2 regions of the Streptomyces sp. NPDC050548 genome follow, and region 1 is predicted to be linked to the other one. Evidence: riboswitches for the same ligand, from Rfam matches in the RefSeq annotation. Region 1 holds a riboswitch; the other holds the start of a gene.

Region 1 (7,720 bases):
ATCCGGTGCCGGATCCGGCGTTCCCGTTCCTCGGTGTGCACCTCACGCGCGGCATCGACGGCAGCGTGCACGTGGGGCCGAACGCGGTGCCCGCGCTGGCCCGCGAGGGCTACGGCTGGGGTGTCGTACGCCCCCGCGAGATCGCGACCACGGCGGCCTGGCCCGGGGTGTGGCGGATGGCGCGGCAGCACTGGAGGTACGGGGTGGGGGAGCTGCGGCGGTCGGTGTCCAAGAGCGCGTTCACCAGTGCCGTACAGCGGCTGCTCCCGGCCGTGACGCCCGAGGACCTGGTGCCTTCGGCGGCCGGGGTGCGGGCCCAGGCCGTCCTGCGGGACGGCACGCTCGTCGACGACTTCCTGATCAAGGAGGGCCCCCGCGCGGTGCACGTCCTCAACGCCCCCAGCCCGGCGGCGACGGCGTCGCTGCCCATCGGGAGAGAGGTTGCCCGGCGTGCGCTGGCCGTGCTGGGGCAGGAGGACGGCGTCCGGCTCCCGGTGCAGCCGGCGGCTCCCGGTTCCCCGTAAAATCGACGCATTGTGTCTGAGTCCCCCAACACCCCCGACGCCCCCGCCCAGCCCGCGCAGCGCACCCGCAGGGACGAACCCCGTTTCCCCGACGGCCCCAAGCCCGACCCCGCCGGCTCCCACTTCGAGCGCCGCATCCGGAGTTTCCAGCCGCGCCGGAGTCGCGTGACGACGGCGCAGGCCGATGCCCTGGAGCGCCTGTGGCCCAAGTGGGGCCTGGACATCGACGGTCGGCGGAATCTCGACCTGACCGAGCTGTTCGGGAACGACAACCCCGTCGTGCTGGAGATCGGCTTCGGGATGGGTGAGGCGACCGCGCAGATGGCCGCCGCCGACCCGGCGACGAACATCCTCGCCGCCGATGTGCACACCCCGGGGCAGGGCAATCTGCTGGGCCTCGCCGACCACCACGGGCTCTCCAACATCCGGGTCGCCAACGGGGACGCGATCATCCTGCTGCGCGAGATGCTCGCGCCGGACTCGCTCGACGGGCTGCGCGTCTACTTCCCGGACCCCTGGCCGAAGAAGCGGCACCACAAACGGCGGCTGATCCAGGAGGAGTTCCTGACGCTGGCCGCGACCCGGCTCAAGCCCGGGGCGACCGTGCACTGCGCGACGGACTGGGAACCGTACGCCGAACAGATGCTCGAAGTGCTGGGCGCGCACCCGGACTTCGAGAACAGCCAACCCGACGGCGATTTCGCGCCGCGTCCGGACTTCCGGCCGCTGACCCGTTTCGAGGGGCAGGGACTGGACAAGGGTCATGTCGTGAACGATCTGCTGTTCCGTCGCGTACCCCACGACGACCAGCGCTGAAGCCAGGCTCCCTCGCGGGCCGTGCCCTTACCTCGTTAGGGTCGATGCCGTGGCCACGTATTCGCCGTACCCACCGCACCCCGGCCACCCGGCCGGTGGTGTGCCCGGGCACGTGCCGCGCGGGCGCTGGTGGCACCGGACAGGAGTCCGTTACGGCGCGCTGATCACGCTGCTCGCGCTCTCCGGGCTCGTCATCCTCGCCCTCGTCCGCCAACAGACCGGTACGGAAGGGTTCTTGGTGGGTCTCGGGCTCGCCGTGCTGCCCGTGCCGCTGCTGGTCGCCGCGTTCCGCTGGCTGGACCGGGTCGACCCCGGCCCCTGGCGCAACCTGTTGTTCTCCTTCGCCTGGGGGGCCTGCGCCGCCGCGCTGATAGCGATCGTGGCCAACAGCTTCGCCACCCGATGGATAGCGACGGCGACCGCCGACCCGAGCGGCGCGGACACCCTGGGCGCGACGGTGATAGCGCCGATCGTGGAGGAGTCGGCGAAGGCGGCGGCCGTGCTGCTCGTCTTCCTGTTCCGCAGACGGGACTTCACCGGGATCGTCGACGGGGTGGTGATAGCCGGGGTCACCGCCACCGGCTTCGCGTTCACCGAGAACATCCTCTACCTCGGCACCGCCTTCGGCACCGACCAGCTCACCGGCGACCGCGGCTTCACCTCCGTGACGGCGGCGACGTTCTTCGTGCGCATCGTCATGTCCCCGTTCGCGCACCCCCTGTTCACCGTCCTCACCGGCATCGGCTTCGGCCTCGCCGCCCGCTTCCCCGACCGGCGCCATGTCCGGCGTGTCCTGCTCCCACTGACCGGACTGCTGCTCGCGATGGGCATGCACGCGGTCTGGAACGGCTCCTCGACCTTCGGCCAGTACGGCTTCTTCGAGGTCTACGGCCTCTTCATGGTGCCCGCGTTCGGCCTGCTGACCTGGCTCGCGGTCTGGACTCGGCAGCGTGAACTGCGCGCGGTGCGCGAGGAGTTGCCGGTGTATGTGCTCGCGGGCTGGCTGACCCCGAGCGAACCGTTCGTGCTCGGCTCGATGCGGGCCCGCCGGCTGGCCCGCGAGTACGCCGGCCACTGCCTCGGCCGCCCGGCGGCCCGCTCGGTGGCCCGCTACGAGGCCTGCGCGACCTCCCTGGCGTTCCTGCGGTACCGGGCCGCACGGGGCCGCGCCGGTGCCGACTTCGCCGTACGGGAAAGGGAGTTGCTGCACGAGCTGTGGCAACTGCGGGAGGTGGCGCGGCCCGCGCTGGAGTACGCGGCGCGGCGGATCGCGCCGCCGGTGCCGGTGGTGGTGCCGCCGTGGCCGGTGTACGGGTCGTACGGGACTCCCGTGTACAACCCGTACCGGTCCTGACGCCCGTTAGGCCGACGCCTGTGTCAGCTGCTCGATCTCGGCGTCCGTGAGGGCCAGTTCGGCCACGGCGAGCAGGTCGGGCAGCTGCTCCAGGCTCCTGGCGGAGGCGATGGGGGCGGCGACCGTGGGCTGGGCGGCGAGCCAGGCGAGGGCGACCGTCGCGACGGAGGCGTCGTGGGCCCGGGCGACCTCGTCCAGGGCGGTCAGGACCTTCTGGCCGCGCTCGGATGCGAGGTAGCCGGCGGCCCGTCCGGCGCGCGGGCTGTCCACGGTCGTACCGGGCCGGTACTTGCCGGTGAGGAAGCCGGCCGCGAGGGCGAAGTAGGGGAGCGCCGCGAGGCCGTTGCGCTCGGCGACGTCCCGGAGTTCGCCCTCGTAGGTGTCGCGGGAGACGAGGTTGTAGTGGGGCTGGATCGCGACGTAGCGGGCCAGGCCCTCGCGGTCGGAGAAGTCGAGGGAGGCCTGAAGGCGCTCGGGCGAGATGTTGGAGGCGGCGATGTGCCGCACCTTGCCCGCCTTGACCAGCTCGTCGAGCGCGCCGACGATCTCCTCGACCGGCACCTCGACCTGGTCGAAGTGGGTGTAGTAGAGGTCGATGTGGTCGGTGTCCAGGCGGCGCAGGGAGGCCTCGGCGGCGGCCTTGATGTTGGCGGCGGACAGGCCCGGGAAGTCGGGGTGCTGGCTGACCTTGGTGGCGATGACGACGTCGGAGCGGTTGCCGCGGGCCTTGACCCACTTGCCGATGACGGTCTCGGACTCGCCGCCCTGGTTGCCCGGGGCGAACGCCGAGTAGGAGTCGGCGGTGTCGACGAAGTTGCCGCCCGCGGCGGCGTAGGCGTCGAGCACGGCGAAGGAGGTCGCCTCGTCGGCGGTCCAGCCGAACACGTTGCCGCCGAGGTTCAGCGGAAAGATCTCCAGGTCGGACCGGCCCAGCTTGCGAAGAGAAGTCATGCTCTACCTCAACTGCCGGACCGGAACCGGATATTCCAACGGGTGATCCAGAGATCTCGGGGACCTCAGGGGTTGAGGCCCTTGCTGCGCAGCCAGGGCGCCGGGTCGCTGGCGGTGGCGGCGCCGTTGATGTGGACCTCAAGGTGGAGGTGCGGCCCGGTCACGTTGCCGGTGGCGCCCACGCGGCCGATGACGTCACCGGTGGCGACCTTCTGGCCGACGCTGACGTTGATCGAGGACTGGTGGCAGAACCACAGCTCGGTGCCGTCGTCGAGGGTGAGGATCGTGCGGTAGCCGTAGGACCCCGCCCAGCCCGCCTCGGTGACCGTGCCGCTGTGGATGGCCTTGATCAGCGTGCCGGTGGGGGCGGCGAAGTCGAGTCCGGTGTGGTAGCCGGAGGACCACATGGAGCCGGCCTGGCCGAAGGTGCCGGTGATCGTGTACGAGGCGACCGGCAGCGTGTACTGCTTGGCGAGGGCGGCGAGCTTCGCGGCCTCGGCCTTCTTCTTGGCGGCGGCCTCCGCGGCCTTCTTGGCGTCGGCGGCCTTCTGCGCGGCGTCCTGCTCGGCCTTCGCGGCGGCGGCGTCGACCTGCTTGGCGACGGCGGCCTCGGCGGCGGCCTGGGACTTGCCGTCGACCTGGAGCTGCTGCAGCTCGGCCTGTTCCATGATCCGGTTGCGCAGCAGTTCGCCCGCGTCCGAGGTGCCCTTGGCGGTCTCGGTGGTGGTCACGCCGACGCTGCTGAGCGCGGTCGCGGAACCCTTCGGCGTACTGGAGGAGTCGTCCAGCAGGTGGCCCACGTTGGGCAGGTCCGGCATGGAGATCGAGACCGGCGGCTTGCCGGTGTTCGCGCTGGCCATCCCGCCGGCGCTGACGGCGGCTATGACACCGACGCCCAGGACGGTGGAGCTGCGGGCGAATCCCCCGCCACCACGCTGCTTGGCGACACGGTGCTTGCCGCGGTTGGGAAGAACGGACTCCGCGCTGGGGTTCCACTCCTCCCAGGGGCCCTCGTCGGGGCGGAAACCGCCGTAGACGAACGGGGCTTCTGGGGCAGCCTGGTTGGACGCCACGTGGGCGTGCTCCTTTCCTTCCTTCTCGCCTACCGGGTTAGCTGACGGGTTCGGAGCAGGAAGGTCTCCTACGCGCGTAAACCGGTCGTGTTCCCACGACTGTCGACGTGCGATTCACCCCAAGTGGTGGTTCCCCGGTTCCCTCGCGGGATTCGGCGCGTGCGCACGGAGCTGTCTCTTGTGACGGCTGGGACGACCGTGCTGCGTTATCGAACGTTAATAGACACGGGCGCCCGTTTCCAAGCCCGTTCGCTTGATCATTAACCTTTCCTTGCAGGACGAAGAGCCCACGAACGGCGAAAAACGGGTGAGTTGACCGGTCGTCGACCGGTCATGGACGGCGTACGGCGATCATCGCCATGTCGTCCGTCATCCCGCCCCCGGAGTAGCGGCGCACCTCCTTGGCGAGGAGGCCGAGCAGCGCCTCGGGGCTGCGGAAGGTCCGCCCGGCCAGCCGCTCCCCCGGGTCGTAGAACACGCCGTGGCAGTCCCGGGCCTCGGACAGACCGTCGGTGTACAGGAGCAGGGTGGCGCCGCCGGGGAACGCGAACTCCTCGGCCCGGTCGGGCCAGAACCCCAACTCCCCCATCCCCAGCGGCAGTGCGGGCTCCTTGACGAGCAGGGTGTCCACGGTGCCGTCCGCGTGCAGGAGCAACGGCGGCGGGTGGCCCCGGTCGACGATCCGCAAGACGCCGTCGCCGTGCGGGAGTTCGGCGAGGACGGCCGTGGTGAACCCCTCGAACGCGTCGAGCCCGTCGCGCCGGGTGCCCTCGCGCGCGAGCGCCCGCTCCAGCCGCTGCGCGACCGCCTCCAGGGTGCTCTCCTGCTCGGCGGCCTCCCGGAACGCCCCGATGACCACCGCGACGGCGGCGACCGCGCCCATGCCCTTCCCGCGTACGTCGCCCACGACCAGCCGTACGCCGTGCGGGGTGTCCTGCACCGCGTACAGGTCGCCGCCGATGAACGCGCCCTCCTGCGCGGCCTCGTAGCGCGCGGCGATCTCGAACCCGCCGATGCGCTCGGCCGGTTCGGGCAGTACGGCGCGCTGGGCGGCCTCGGCGATCTCGCGTACGGAGGCGAGCTGTTCGCTGCTGCGGCGGACGAGGGCGTTGATGAGGACGGCGAGACCGGCGACCGTCGCCACGGTGGCCACCTCGGTGACCGCGTCGATGCGCAGGACGATGCCGAGCCTGATGTGGACGGCGAGGACGACGACGAGCGCGGCGAGGCCGGTGAGGACGGTGCCGCGTCGGGAGTAGAGGGGGGCGGCGACGAGCGGGGCGGCGGTGAAGAAGGGGGCCGCCGTGAAGTCCTGCGGGGTGAGGTAGTCGTAGCAGGCCCCGACGATCAGCAGCAGGGCGGGCAGCCGGCGGACGAGGGCGAGGACGCGGGCGGTCCGCCGTTCCTCGTCGGGGCCGAGACCGGGACCGAGACCGGGGTCGGGCACGGGATCGCCGGGCAGGCGCCCGCCGGCTCGCACATACGGACCCTCCTCCACGCCTCCAGTTTTTCCCGGTGGGGGGAGGGCTGCGAGCGGGGTGGGCCGACCGGGGGGAAAACACTGAGGGCCGGAATCCGTTTCCGGATTCCGGCCCTCAGTCTTGAGTAGCGGGGACAGGATTTGAACCTGCGACCTCTGGGTTATGAGCCCAGCGAGCTACCGAGCTGCTCCACCCCGCGCCGTTGTGATTGCAACTATACGCCATCCGCGGGGTCCGATGTCACACACGTTTCAGTCGGCGGGGTTACCGGCGTGCGTGAGGGTCTCCCAGGAGACGAAGAGGTCGTCGCTGCCGGCCGGCCGGGTCGTCTCGGCGAGCTTGTGCGCGGCGGGCACCTTCATGCCGAGCCGGTCCTCCAGGTGGTTGAGCGGAACCTCCAGGTCGGGCCCCATGTTCCGGTCGACCTTGCCGCCGCACAGCCAGGCGGGCGCGGCCTCGCCGAGCTGGTAGCGGGAGTGGAATTCGAGGGCCGCCCGGAGCCGGTCCTTGACGCCGTCGTAGAGGTCGACGCCCTGGTGCCAGGCGGTCTCGGCGATGTGCCCGGTGGCGGCGAGCGAGTACCCGACGTGCTTGAAGTTGCGGCAGGTCTCCTGGGCGATGCCGTCCTTGAAGGTGGTCTGCTTGAACCAGTACGTCGTGAGCTTCTGCGGAGTGGTGACGGTGGAGCGGGCCGGGGTGAGCGGCACCTTGCCGTCCTTCTCCAGGTAGAAGTAGGCGGGCACGCGGTCGCGGAAGCGGGCGACGGCCGCGTCGAAGGCCCTGTGGTCGTCGAGGAAGACGGCGATACCGATCGCCGCGTCCGTCATCGCGAGGTCCCAGTTGCCGTTGTAGTCCGGCAGGTCCTTCGTCACCTCGGGCTGGTACGCGGTGCGCAGCATGGTCGCGAACCGCTGCACCCGGTCCTCCGGCCACCCGGCCCCCGGCGCGTACCGCACGATCTCCGCCGCCCGCGCCCACGTCGACCCGGCCCACGCCGTCTGCAGCCCGGCGTCCTCGGAGGTGTGCTCCTTCATCCTGGCCGACCAGTCGTCCATGATCTCCCGCGCCTTGAGCGCGTGGTGCTCCTTGCCCGTGATGCTGAACAGCAGCGCCTGCGTGTACGCCGCGATCGCGTCCTCGCGCTCCTCGACACACCCGTGCGCGGCCTTGCCGTTCCAGGGGCAGTCGACGTCGGCGTAGGGCTTCGCCGTGTACTTGTACGACCCGTACTTGCTGTCCCGCATCCCGAAGTACGCCTTGAGCCAGGGCTGCTTCCCGGCCGCCACGTTCTTCCGTACGGCGTCCAGCTGCGCCTTGCTGACCAGCACTCCGGGATGCGTGAACGCCGCGCCGGCGGGCAGCGCCCGTGCCATGGTCCGCGTACCGGTGTCCGCCGCCCCGCACGAGGCGAGAAGCCCTACGGCCACGGACGCGCCCAGCACCGCCACTGCCCTCATGTGTCCTACCTCCGCCTTGTCCGCACCGGTTCCCTGTGAGCGTGACCCGGTGGGCGGTGGGGCG
Region 2 (7,720 bases), on a different contig from region 1:
GATGCCCGACGAGCCGTTCACCAGGAGGTTCGGGAAGGCGGCGGGCAGAGCCACCGGCTCCCGCTCCTGGCCGTCGTAGTTCGGGGCGAAGTCGACCGTGTCCTCGTCGATCGACTCGGTCATCAGGTTCGCGGCCTCGGACGGCCGGCACTCGGTGTACCGCATGGCGGCGGGCGGGTCGTCGTTGCCCAGCGAGCCGAAGTTGCCGTGGCCGTCGGCCAGGGGAACGCGCATGGAGAAGGGCTGGGCCATGCGCACCAGGGCGTCGTAGATCGACGCGTCGCCGTGCGGGTGCAGCTTGCCCATGACGTCGCCGACGACACGCGCGCACTTCACATAGCCGCGGTCGGGGCGCAGCCCCATCTCGTCCATCTGGTAGACGATCCGTCGGTGGACCGGCTTCAGGCCGTCCCGGGCGTCCGGCAGGGCGCGGGAGTAGATGACCGAGTACGCGTACTCAAGGTAGGAGCCCTGCATCTCGTCGACGACGTCGATGTCGAGGATCCGCTCCTCGAACGAGTCGTCGGGCGGCGGGGTCTTCGTGCTGCGGCGGGCCATCGCTGCCGGCTCCTCTTTTCTGGTCGCTCGCCTGGGGGTCGCTCCCCTTCGGCTCACTCTTGCTGAAGCGTGAACGGGGTCTTGACGTGAACCATTGTGGACCGCGGCACTGACAACGCGGACCAGGACCCGGCGTTGGCCGCTCGGCTCCGTCACCGACGGCTGCCGCGTGGGTCCACGTGTGCGACTGCCCGCAGGCTACGCGATCTCGCTCTCGGCGTACGTCCGCCGGGAACTTCGCCGACCGTCCGCACGCTTGCATACAGTGGCGGGACGAGCAGGATTTCTGCGGTTCCAGCCAGATAATCCGCGATCGAAGGGACGTACATGCCCATGGGTCACACGGCCACCGCCGAGGCAGGGTCCGGCGGTCTGACAGCGACCGAACACCGTTTGGCCAACGGTCTGCGTGTGGTGCTCTCCGAGGACCACCTGACCCCGGTCGCGGCGGTGTGCCTCTGGTACGACGTCGGTTCCCGCCACGAGGTCAAGGGGCGTACCGGCCTGGCTCACCTCTTCGAGCACCTGATGTTCCAGGGCTCCGGACAGGTCAAGGGCAACGGCCACTTCGAACTGGTGCAGGGCGCGGGCGGTTCGCTCAACGGCACCACCAGTTTCGAGCGCACCAACTACTTCGAGACCATGCCCACCCACCAGTTGGAGCTCGCCCTCTGGCTCGAAGCCGACCGCATGGGCTCCCTGTTGGCCGCTCTTGACGAAGAGTCCATGGAGAACCAGCGCGACGTCGTCAAGAACGAACGCCGCCAGCGCTACGACAACGTGCCCTACGGGACGGCGTTCGAGAAGCTGACCGCCCTCGCCTACCCGGAGGGCCACCCCTACCACCACACGCCCATCGGCTCGATGGCGGACCTGGACGCGGCCACCCTGGAGGACGCCCGCGCGTTCTTCCGCACCTACTACGCGCCCAACAACGCGGTGCTGTCCGTGGTCGGCGACATCGACCCCGAGCAGACGCTCGCCTGGATCGAGAAGTACTTCGGGTCCATCGCGGCGCACGACGGCAAGCCCGAGCCCCGGGACGGCGCACTGCCCGACACGATGGGCGGCGAACTGCGCGAGATCATCGAGGAGGAGGTCCCGGCGCGCGCCCTGATGTGCGCCTACCGGCTCCCGGAGGACGGCACGCGCGCGTCCGACGCGGCCGACCTGGCCCTCACCATCCTCGGCGGCGGCGAGTCCTCGCTCCTCTACAACCGCCTCGTACGACGCGACCGTACGGCCGTCGCGGCCGGTTTCGGGCTGCTTCGGCTGGCCGGAGCGCCCTCCCTGGGGTGGCTGGACGTCAAGACGTCCGGGGACGTCGAGGTGCCCGTCATCGAGGCCGCCATCGACGAGGAGCTCGCCCGGTTCGCCGCGGAGGGCCCCACGGCCGAGGAAATGGAGCGCGCCCAGGCCCAGTTGGAGCGCGAGTGGCTGGACCGGCTGGGCACGGTCGCGGGCCGCGCGGACGAACTGTGCCGCTACGCCGTCCTGTTCGGCGACCCACAGCTCGCCCTGACCGCCGTACAGCGCGTCCTGGACGTGACGGCGGAGGAGGTCCAGGGGGTCGCCAAGGCGCGACTGCGGCCCGACAACCGCGCGGTGCTCGTCTACGAGCCGATCGCGGACGATGACGCCGAGGACGACGAAGCAGCGGCCGAGGCCGGCGACGAGAACGAGGAGGCGGCCAAGTGACCGAGCTCGCCACGATGGAATTCCACCCGCAGCCCCAGGCGGGCGAGGCCAGGCCGTGGGCCTTCCCGGCGCCCGAGCGCGGGACGCTCGGCAACGGCCTGACCGTTCTGCGCTGTCACCGACCCGGCCAGCAGGTCGTCGCCGTCGAGGTGCTCCTCGACGCGCCCCTGGAGGCCGAACCGGCCGGCCTGGACGGGGTCGCCACGATCACCGCGCGCGCCTTCTCCGAGGGCACCGACAAGCACTCCGCCGAGGAGTTCGCCGCCGAGCTGGAGCGCTCCGGCGCCACCCTCGACGCGCACGCCGACCACCCGGGCATCCGGCTGAGCCTGGAGGTCCCGGCCTCGCGCCTGGCCAAGGGCCTCGGCCTGCTGTCGGACGCCCTCAGGGCACCCGCCTTCGCGGACAGCGAGGTCGAGCGGCTGGTCCGCAACCGCCTCGACGAGATCCCGCACGAGACGGCCAACCCGTCCCGCCGCGCGGCCAAGGAGCTCTCCAAGGAGCTGTTCCCGGCGAGTTCGCGCATGTCGCGCCCGCGCCAGGGCACCGAGGAGACCGTCCAGAAGATCGACTCCGGGGCCGTACGCGCCTTCTACGACCGGCACGTCCGCCCCGCGACCGCCACCGTCGTGGTCGTCGGCGACCTCACCGGCATCGACCTGGACACGCTGCTCGCCGACACCCTGGGCTCGTGGACGGGCTCCACCGCCCAGCCGCGCCCCGTGCCGCCGGTGACCGCCGACGACACCGGGCGGGTCGTGATCGTGCACCGGCCCGGCGCCGTCCAGACGCAGCTGCTCATCGGCCGCGTCGGAGCCGACCGGCACGACCGCGTGTGGCCGGCCCAGGTGCTCGGCACGTACTGCCTCGGCGGCACCCTCACCTCCCGCCTGGACCGCGTCCTGCGCGAGGAGAAGGGCTACACCTACGGTGTGCGGGCCTTCGGCCAGGTGCTGCGTTCGGCACCCGACGGCACGGGCGTCTCGATGCTCGCCATCAGCGGCTCCGTGGACACCCCCAACACGGGCCCCGCACTTGACGACCTGTGGACGGTGCTCCGCAAGCTCGCCGAGGGCGGACTCACCGACGCCGAGCGCGACATCGCCGTGCAGAACCTCGTCGGCGTGGCGCCGCTCAAGTACGAGACCGCGGCGGCCGTGACGAGCACGCTGGCCGACCAGGTCGAGCAGCACCTGCCCGACGACTACCAGGCGACCCTGTACCGGCAGCTCGCCGCGACCGGCACCGTGGAGGCCACCGCGGCGGTCGTCAACGCCTTCCCGGTGGACCGTCTGGTGACGGTCCTCGTGGGCGACGCGGAGCAGATCAAGGAGCCCGTCGAGGCCCTCGGCATCGGCGAAGTGACCGTCGTTCCGGCGGAGTAGACGCAACAGCGGCACGCGCGCGTGGGGGAGCCCTGGTGACGGAAGCGCCACCAGGGCTCCCTATTGTCCGAATTGGGGGAGAGGTTGCCTGTCTGCCCTGTGGCGTGCGCTACAAAAACCGTGATCCGTTTGGGGATTGAAAGTGGCCCCCCTTAGCGTCGGTCCGGCTGTCCGTCAGGCACCGCGCCGCACTCGCGGCACCGGACAGTCATCGCCGAGTCCCCGTACGGCGCGAGCCAGGGGAGCCGGGGACCCACATGAGTCCCTGGGGTGAATCGGACGCCCGCGCGCGTGGCGGGGGAGTCCGTAGGAGACCTTCCTGCTCCGAACCCGTCAGCTAACCCGGTAGGCGAGAAGGAAGGAAAGGACCAGCCACTTCATGGCGTTCACCCGCGCCACCGGGAAGCACCGTCGCCCGAGCCGGACCCACCGCACCACCGTTCGCGCCGTCAGCGTCGCCGCGTTCGCCACCACCGGAGTCGTCGGCACCCTGGCGAGCGCCCCCGCGTTCGCCGCCGAGCCCGCTCCCGAGCAGACCGGCCTCACGCCCGTCGTCGCCATCGGCGACTCCGTGGCCGAGAAGATCGACGCCCAGGCCGTCGCCCAGCGGCAGGCCGCCGCAGAGACGCTCGCCGAGGAGACTGCCCGCGCCAAGGCCGCCGCCCAGGCCGAGGCGGCCCGTGAGGCCCAGGCGCGCGCCGCCCGCGAGGCCGAGCGCAAGAGGCTCAACACCTTCGTCGCGCCGGTCGCCAACTCCTATGTGTCCACCGGCTACAAGACCGGCGGCTCCCTGTGGTCCTCCGGCGCCCACACGGGCATCGACTTCCACGCCTCGACCGGCACCAGCGTCCACGCGGTGGGCTCCGGCACCGTCGTCGAGGCCGGCTGGGGCGGCTCGTACGGCAACGAGGTCGTGATCAAGATGGCTGACGGCATGTACACCATGTACGGCCACCTGTCGTCCATCGGTGTCTCGGTCGGCCAGAAGGTCACCCCGGGCCAGCAGATCGGCCTCTCCGGGGCGACCGGCAACGTCACCGGACCACACCTCCACTTCGAGGCCCGTACGACCGCCGAGTACGGCTCCGACGTCGACCCCGTCGCCTACCTCCGCAAGCACGGCGTCAACGTCTGACGACGCACCGCCGCACTTCCCGGAGCCCCGGCCCGCCGGCCGGGGCTTTCGGCGTTTCCGGACCCCTCCTGTCCAAAAAATATCCATGGATTCCGGTCCGCCATCGGAAATTCCCGCTGATTGCAATAGAGTCACGGAACACACGTCAATCGTCGACGTTTCACGGGGATTAAGGCGGAGGTCGGACATGCGTATTCCGGCGCACTCGGTATGCACGGCGATCCGGGACGACATCGTCGCCGGTGTCTACGAGCGCGGCGGCCGGCTCACGGAGGAACTCCTCGCGCGCCGGTACGGCGTCTCGCGCGTGCCCGTGCGGGAGGCCCTGCGCACGCTGGAGGCGGAGGGGTTCGTGGTGACCCGGCGGCACGCGGGCGCGTGCGTCGCGGAGCCGACCGAGCAGGAGGCCGCCGACCTGCTGGAGATGCGGATGCTGCTGGAGCCGCTCGGCGCCTCGCGGGCCGCCCAGCGGCGCACCGAGGCCCACCTCAAGGTGCTGCGCGGCCTCGTCAGGCTGGGCCAGGAGCGCGCCAGGAGGGGCAACAGCGAGGATCTGCGCTCCCTGGGCAGCTGGTTCCACGAGACGCTGGCCCAGGCCTCCGGAAGCCCCGCGCTGACCTCGATGCTGACCCAGCTGCGGCACAAGATCGCCTGGATGTACGCGGTGGAGGCACCGGCCAACCCCGTGGAGTCCTGGGCGGAGCACGGGGCCATCGTGGACGCGGTGGCGCGCGGCGACGCCGAGCGCGCGCGGGCGATCACGGCCCTGCACACCGAGCGCGCGGGCAGCGCGCACCGGCTGCGCTTTCCCGGCGGCGCGAACGGCACGGACCGTGTGAGGACTTCGCAACCTCCCGTAAACATGACGGGTCTCCGGCATTAACACGGGCACCGTATACAAAGAAGAGGTAATTCGCGGGGGATTATTTCTGCTGCCCGCAAATGGAATTGCGAAGGGCTCGCCCGGTAATTCGGGCGAGCCCTTCGAGGTTGCGGCACATCGGTTTTGCGGCGAAATCACCGCAACCATCAATTGTGGGTTGTTCAGACGGTCTCGGGGAGTTCCTCAAGACCCTCCGCGACCAGCTTCGCCAGCCGGTCGAGGGCCGCGTCCGCGCCCTCGGCGTCCGACGCGAGGACGATCTCCTCGCCGCCCTGGGCACCCAGGCCCAGGACCGCGAGCATGGAGGCCGCGTTGACGGGGTTGCCGTCGGCCTTGGCGATCGTCACGGGGATACCTGCGGCCGTGGTGGCCCGGACGAAGATGGAGGCGGGGCGGGCGTGAAGGCCCTCCGCCCAGCCGACGTTGACGCGGCGCTCAGCCATGTGATGCTGCCCTTCAGAGTCTCAGGGTTGTCTAGACCAGTTTCCCACACGTGAAGCGAGCCCGGAGCGGCCCCGTGGACCGTCCGGAGAAGGGTGTCGGACCGCGGCCTCGGCCCCACTTCCCTCGCTGCATTCACCCACAGACTGCCTCGCGCCGTTGTCAGATGCGAGCCGTACGCTGGGCCCCATGCAGCAGACCTCGTCGGACCGGCACGAGTACCCCGCCCACTGGGAAGCCGACGTCGTGCTGCGCGACGGCGGTACCGCGCGCGTCAGGCCCATCACCGTCGACGACGCCGATCGCCTGGTCAGCTTCTACGAGCAGGTCTCCGACGAGTCGAAGTACTACCGCTTCTTCGCGCCGTACCCTCGCCTGTCCGCCAAGGATGTCCACCGCTTCACGCACCACGACTTTGTGGACCGGGTGGGACTCGCGGCCACCGTCGGCGGCGAGTTCATCGCCACCGTACGCTATGACCGCATTAGTGCCGACGGGCGTCCCGCGTCCGCCCCGGCCGACGAGGCCGAGGTCGCCTTCCTGGTGCAGGACGCGCACCAGGGGAGGGGTGTCGCCTCCGCCCTCCTGGAGCACATCGCGGCCGTCGCCCGCGAGCGCGGCATCCGCCGTTTCGCCGCCGAGGTGCTGCCCGCCAACAACAAGATGATCAAGGTGTTCACGGACGCCGGCTACACCCAGAAGCGCAGCTTCGAGGACGGCGTCGTACGCCTGGAGTTTGATCTCGAACCCACCGACAGGTCCCTCGCCGTGCAGCGCGCGCGGGAACAGCGCGCCGAAGCACGGTCCGTACGACGGCTGCTGGTGCCCGGCTCGGTCGCCGTCGTCGGCGTCGGCCGCACCCCCGGAGGGGTGGGCCGCAGCGTTCTCGACAACATCAGGGACGCCGGTTTCACCGGTGACCTGTACGCCGTGAACAAGGCCTTCCCCGAAGGGCAGAAGGAACTCGACGGGGTACCGGCCCACCGTTCGGTGCGCGACATCGAAGGCCACGTGGACCTCGCGGTCGTCGCCGTCCCCGTCGAACACGTCCCCCAGGTCGTCACCGAATGCGGCGAACACGGGGTCCAGGGGCTCGTCGTGGTCACCGCCGGTTACGCCGAAAGCGGCCCCGAGGGACGCGAACGCCAGCGCGAACTCGTCCGGCACGCGCGCACGTACGGCATGCGGATCATCGGGCCGAACGCCTTCGGGGTCATCAACACCGCCGCCGACGTACGGCTGAACGCGTCCCTCGCCCCCGAGATGCCCCGCCCCGGACGCATCGGACTGTTCGCCCAGTCCGGTGCCATCGGCATCGCCCTCCTCTCCCGTCTGCACCGACGCGGCGGCGGCGTCACCGGAGTCACCGGCGTCTCCACCTTCGTGTCGTCCGGCAACCGCGCGGACGTGTCCGGAAACGACGTCCTCCAGTACTGGTACGACGATCCCGACACCGACGTCGCCCTCATGTACCTGGAGTCCATCGGCAACCCCCGCAAGTTCACCCGCCTCGCCCGGCGCACCGCGGCGGCGAAGCCCCTGGTCGTGGTCCAGGGCGCCGGATCCGCGCCCCAGGGGCACGCCGTACGCGCGACACGCCTCCCGCACGCGACGGTGTCC

The links. A riboswitch is a leader RNA that binds a small molecule or an ion and turns the genes downstream of it on or off. The one in region 1 is predicted to bind cyclic di-AMP.
Region 2: linked by a shared signal. The riboswitch ahead of ACIBJH_RS37950 (M23 family metallopeptidase) and the one ahead of ACIBJH_RS44185 (M23 family metallopeptidase) in region 1 are both predicted to bind cyclic di-AMP.

Annotation. Positions count from the first base shown of each region.
Region 1 covers NZ_JBITGV010000027.1:22,345-30,064, forward strand. The annotation lists gene lhgO (L-2-hydroxyglutarate oxidase) at 1-524, shown strand, start outside; gene trmB (tRNA (guanosine(46)-N7)-methyltransferase TrmB) at 537-1,340, shown strand; gene ACIBJH_RS44175 (PrsW family glutamic-type intramembrane protease) at 1,390-2,694, shown strand; gene ACIBJH_RS44180 (aldo/keto reductase) at 2,701-3,645, opposite strand; gene ACIBJH_RS44185 (M23 family metallopeptidase) at 3,711-4,718, opposite strand; cyclic di-AMP (ydaO/yuaA leader) riboswitch at 4,730-4,886, opposite strand; gene ACIBJH_RS44190 (PP2C family protein-serine/threonine phosphatase) at 5,050-6,198, opposite strand; tRNA gene ACIBJH_RS44195 (tRNA-Met) at 6,325-6,398, opposite strand; gene ACIBJH_RS44200 (alginate lyase family protein) at 6,451-7,656, opposite strand.
Region 2 covers NZ_JBITGV010000018.1:81,021-88,740, reverse strand. The annotation lists gene ACIBJH_RS37965 (DNA topoisomerase (ATP-hydrolyzing) subunit A) at 1-558, opposite strand, end outside; gene ACIBJH_RS37960 (M16 family metallopeptidase) at 892-2,256, shown strand; gene ACIBJH_RS37955 (M16 family metallopeptidase) at 2,253-3,641, shown strand; cyclic di-AMP (ydaO/yuaA leader) riboswitch at 3,844-4,007, shown strand; gene ACIBJH_RS37950 (M23 family metallopeptidase) at 4,021-4,776, shown strand; gene ACIBJH_RS37945 (GntR family transcriptional regulator) at 4,964-5,659, shown strand; gene ACIBJH_RS37940 (HPr family phosphocarrier protein) at 5,821-6,102, opposite strand; gene ACIBJH_RS37935 (GNAT family N-acetyltransferase) at 6,290-7,720, shown strand, end outside.